Regions from separate parts of the Microbacterium sp. 1262 genome, predicted to be linked through region 2. Evidence: predicted binding sites of a transcription regulator. Region 2 holds the regulator's gene; the other holds the start of a gene.
What was found. Region 2 encodes HrcA, which represses chaperone genes, less so after heat shock. Its sites were predicted from a motif close to TTNGCACTCGNNNNNNNCGAGTGCNAA; they were not measured.
Positions count from the first base shown of each region.

Region 1: a site for HrcA is predicted at 1,096-1,122, ahead of ABIC53_RS09530 (Hsp20/alpha crystallin family protein). Genes of this name have one in related genera too.

Region 1 covers NZ_JBEPKU010000001.1:1,988,889-1,991,281, reverse strand. The annotation lists gene ABIC53_RS09535 (L-serine ammonia-lyase) at 1-1,044, shown strand, start outside; gene ABIC53_RS09530 (Hsp20/alpha crystallin family protein) at 1,195-1,620, shown strand; gene ABIC53_RS09525 (HNH endonuclease signature motif containing protein) at 1,759-2,393, opposite strand, start outside.
Region 2 covers NZ_JBEPKU010000001.1:1,062,580-1,064,972, forward strand. The annotation lists gene dnaJ (molecular chaperone DnaJ) at 1-862, opposite strand, end outside; gene hrcA (heat-inducible transcriptional repressor HrcA) at 902-1,939, opposite strand; gene hemW (radical SAM family heme chaperone HemW) at 2,019-2,393, opposite strand, start outside.

The DNA.
Region 1 (2,393 bases), 930 kb from region 2:
CCGGAGCATCCCAACGCGATGACCCTGAGCGCGTGGGACGCCGCGGGCGATCTCGTCGCGTCGGAAACGTATCTCTCGGTCGGGGGCGGCTTCATCCGACGCGCAGGCGAAGCCGCCGAGGCGGGCGGACGGCGCGGAGGTTCGGGCGCTGTCGCCTGGCCGTACCGCTTCAGCACCGCGGCGGAGCTGCTCGAGCTGTGCGAGCGCGAGCAGATGAGCATCGCCGGCCTCGCGCGCCGCAACGAGGAGGCACTCCGGCCGGAGGCCGAGGTCGCTGCCGGCCTCGACGCGATCTGGGATGCCATGGCGGGGTGCGTCGAGGCGGGGCTTCGAGCCGACGGCACCTTGCCGGGGATGCTGCGCGTGCGGCGCCGGGCGGGGGCGATGCGGGCGCAGCTCGAACAGGCGGAGGCGGCGGGTGGGCGTGAGCTGCCGGGGGAGTGGCTCGGTGCTTTCGCGCTCGCCGTCAACGAGGAGAACGCGTCGGGTGGACGCGTGGTCACCGCGCCCACCAACGGTGCCGCAGGAATCCTTCCGGCGGTGGCTATGTACTGGTGGCGGTTCGCGGCGAAGTCGCGGCTCGCGTCGGAGGATCTGGATCGGCGCCGCGGCATCAGGCGGTTCCTGTTGACCGCGACGGCGCTGGGGTCGCTGTTCAAGGCGAACGCGTCCATCTCGGGTGCGGAGGGCGGCTGCCAGGCCGAGGTCGGATCTGCGTGCGCAATGGCTGCGGGAGGCCTGACGGCGGTCATGGGCGGCAACAGCGCGCAGATCGAGAATGCGGCGGAGATCGCGATGGAGCACCACCTCGGGCTCACGTGCGACCCGGTCGGTGGCCTCGTGCAGATCCCGTGCATCGAGCGCAACGCGATCGCGGCGTCGACGGCGGTCACCGCGGCGCGACTCGCGTTGCGGGGTGACGGGCAGCATTACGTGTCGCTGGATGCCGTCGTCGAGACGATGCGCCAGACCGGGATCGACATGTCGCACAAGTACAAGGAGACGAGCGAGGGCGGTCTCGCCGTGAACGTCGTCGAGTGCTGAGAGGCCCTCCCGCGCCCCGTCTTCGGGGCGCTGTTCGCTGTGCGAGAACCCTTGGCACTCGATGGGGGAGAGTGCTAATCTGGATGCAGTTGAGCCGAGACGGCTCAACTTTCAGATCTCAACACGAAGCATCAGAGAAGGGAAAGATCGATGGCTACTTATGACCCGTTCCGCGACCTCGACCGCATCGCCTCGAGCCTCTTCGACACGCGCCGCGGCCCCCGTCGCATGCCGATGGACCTCTACCGTGACGGCGACCACTACGTGATGACCGCCGACCTGCCGGGCATCGACCCGGGCTCGGTCGACATCGACGTCGACGGCCAGCTGCTGACCATCCGCGCCGAGCGCACGCTCGCGAGCGGTGACGGAGTGAAGTGGATCACGCGCGAGCGTGAAGCCGCGAGCTTCCTGCGTCAGCTGAACCTCGGCCAGGGCGTCGACACGGAAGGCATCGCCGCGACCTACAACAACGGCGTCCTGACTGTGACCATCCCGGTCAGCGAGAAGGCCAAGCCGCGCAAGGTCGAGGTCACGACCGACGCAGCCGCGCCGGTGGTGCCGATCGAGAACTGATCGCGCAGATCCGCGTTCGCACGACGGGCGGCCGCAGCTCTTTCGGGGGCGGCGGCCGCCCTTTCGCGTATATCCCCCAGCGCCCGCGACCGATTCGAAGGTGCGCGATGCGCGCGCCCGACTGCGTGGCTGCAGCACTCAGAAGGGTGGCGGTTCGTCCGGCGGTGGTCCGCCGGGTGCGGCATCCGGTGGCGGGTCCGTGTCGATGGTGAAGCAGACCGCGGGTATGGGGACGTCTTCGCGGTAGACCCTGCCCAGGGGTGAGGTCCATTCGAGGACCCCGCCGCCGACCTGCCTGACCTCCCACTTCGTGAACTGCTTCATCGAGTGGTGTCGTTGGCAGAGGTGGGCGAGGTTGAAGATGTGGGTGTGCCCGCCGAGGGCGTAGTCGATCGTGTGGTCGATCTCGCAGCGGAGCGCGGCTCGTCGGCATCCGGGGAACCGGCAGTGCTGGTCGCGGGCCATCAGGAGTTTCTTCATCGAAGCGGTGGGCCGGTAGGTGTCGATCTCGACCGGGGTGCGGGTGACGGGGGCGATGAAGAGCCGGTCCCACTCGCTGACCTGCCCGGCGAGCTCGCGTGCCGTGTCGGCATCGATCAGCGCAGCGCCCACCGCTTCCGCGGGGTTCTCGTCCTTACCTATCAGCGTCTCGGCGGTGACCGCCACCTGAACCCGCGCGCGGATCGCCCCGAGGCCACCAGCCCGGTCGATCCCATACGTCGGGTCAACGACCGGCGCCCCGCCGAGCACCAGGTCGCCGAGGATGTCGGCGC
Region 2 (2,393 bases):
GACCGTCGAGCGACTCGATCGTGGTGCTGGTGCCCAGGACGGCGTCGGGCATCGACACCTCGAGCGTGGCGAGCAGATCGTCACCCTCGCGGCTGAACACGTCGTGCGGAGCGACCGTGACCTCGAGGTACAGATCGCCGTTGGGGCCGCCGGCGGGACCGACCTCGCCGGATCCGGGGAGCTGCAGGCGCAACCCGGTCTCGACGCCTGCGGGGATGTCGAGCGAGACGGTGCGGCGAGCCCGGACGCGTCCCTGCCCCTGGCAGGTCGTGCACGGATAGGGGATGGTGGTGCCGTAGCCCTGGCAGACGTTGCAGGGCTGCGACGTCACGACGTTGCCCAGGAGGCTGCGGACCGTGCGCTGCACATTGCCCGCACCGTGGCAGACGTCGCAGGTGACCGGCTGCGTTCCCGGCTGGCAGCACGAGCCCTGGCAGGTGTCGCAGAGCACCGCGGTGTCGACCTCGATGTCGCGATGCACGCCGAAGACGACGTCGCCGAGCTCGAGGGTGACCCGGACGAGCGCATCCTGTCCGCGTTCGCGCCGGGAGCGCGGACGCCCGGCGCGACCGCCGCCTCCGGCGCCGCCGCCGAAGAAGGTCTCGAAGATGTCGCTGAATCCGCCGAAGCCCGCGGCGCCGCCGAAGCCGCCGGCGGAGTCGCCGCCCATGTCGTAGCGCTGACGCTGCTCCGGATCGCTGAGGACGTCGTAAGCATGCGTGACGAGCTTGAATCGCTCGGACGCATCCTCTCCCGGGTTGACGTCGGGGTGCAGTTCTCGTGCCAGGCGTCGGTACGCCTTCTTGATCTCGTCGGGCGACGCGTCGCGCGCAACGCCCAGGACCTCGTAGTGGTCAGCCACGGATCGCCTTTCCGCCCGTTCGGGCGTGGGTGGGGTGGGTCAGCGGGACTTCTCGTCTTCGTCGAGGAGCCGGCTGAGGTAGTGCGCGACGGCGCGGACCGTCGCGAGGTTCGTCGGGTAGTCCATGCGCGTCGGGCCCATGAGGCCGACGCGTGCATGCGAGCCCGGGACGTCGTAGTCGCTCGTGACGACCGAAGCTTCGGAGAGCCCGTACGCCTCGTTCTCGCGGCCGATTCGCGCTGCGACGCCGCGGTCGTCGGCGACCATCTCGCCCATGAGCCGAAGCAGCGTCACCTGCTCCTCGATGGCTTCGAGCAGCGGATAGATACTGCCGCGGAAATCCGCCTCTCGCCGCGCGAGCGTGGCGGTGCCGGCCATGACAAGGCGGTCCTGCCGGAACGTCTCGAGCTCTTCGACCAGGATGCGGGCGATCTCGCGCACCGCATCGCCGATCGGGTCGCCGACCGACTCGCTCTCCGCGAGCGCCGACACCGCGTTGACGGCGTCTCGCACGGCGACGCCGGTGACAGCGGCGCGCAGCGTCGCCTTGGCTACGGCGAATTGCGCTTCGTCGAGGAGCGTGCGTACCACGCCCACCCGCTGGGAGACACGGCCGGTGTCGGTGACGACGATGACGACGAGTCGTCCGCCGCCGAGGTCGACCAACTCGAGGTGCGAGACCTGCGCGCGCGCGAAGGACGGGTACTGCACCATTGCGACCTGGCCCGTCAGCTGGGTGAGCGCACGAACCGTCCGCACGAGCAGATCGTCGAGGTCGGTGGGGCCGTCGAGGAAGGTCGTGATGGCCGAGCGCTGGGCGGCGCTCAGGGGGCGAAGGCCTGCCAGATGGTCGACGAAGACGCGGTAGCCCTTATCGGTCGGCACGCGTCCGGATGACGTGTGGGGCGCGGCGATGAGCTCCTCGTCCTCGAGGAGCGCCATGTCGTTGCGGATCGTGGCGGCCGAGACGCCGAAGGCGTGGCGCTCGACGATCGACTTGCTTCCCACGGGCTCGCGGGTGTCGACATAGTCCTGCACGATCGCCCGCAGCACCTGCAGTCCGCGCTCTGAGACCATGTCCGTCACCTCCTGTTTGGCACTCGATGTCTGCGAGTGCCAATTCTACCGCGTGGGCGAGCCGGGTCGCCGCCCGGGATCACTCGGTGAGCGCCCGTACGACGGCATCGGCCATGAGGCGTCCGCGCCGGGTGAGGACGACGCGACCGCGGACGGCTTCGGGGCCCTCGATGAGACCGTCGGCGATGAGCGATGCGACGGCACGGCGCGAGTCGATCGCGAGCTCATCGACGGCGAGTCCGTCCACGATGCGCGATCGCAGCAGGACGGACTCGAGCCGCCGGGCCTCGGCATCCGGGCGCTCGCGGCCTGCGGCGGGAGACTCGCCCGCGGAGAGCCGCTGAGCATATGCCGCCGGGTGTTTCACGTTCCACCAGCGGAGGCCCGCGATGTGACTGTGCGCGCCCGGCCCGTAACCCCACCAGTCGGTTCCGCGCCAGTAGGCCAGGTTGTG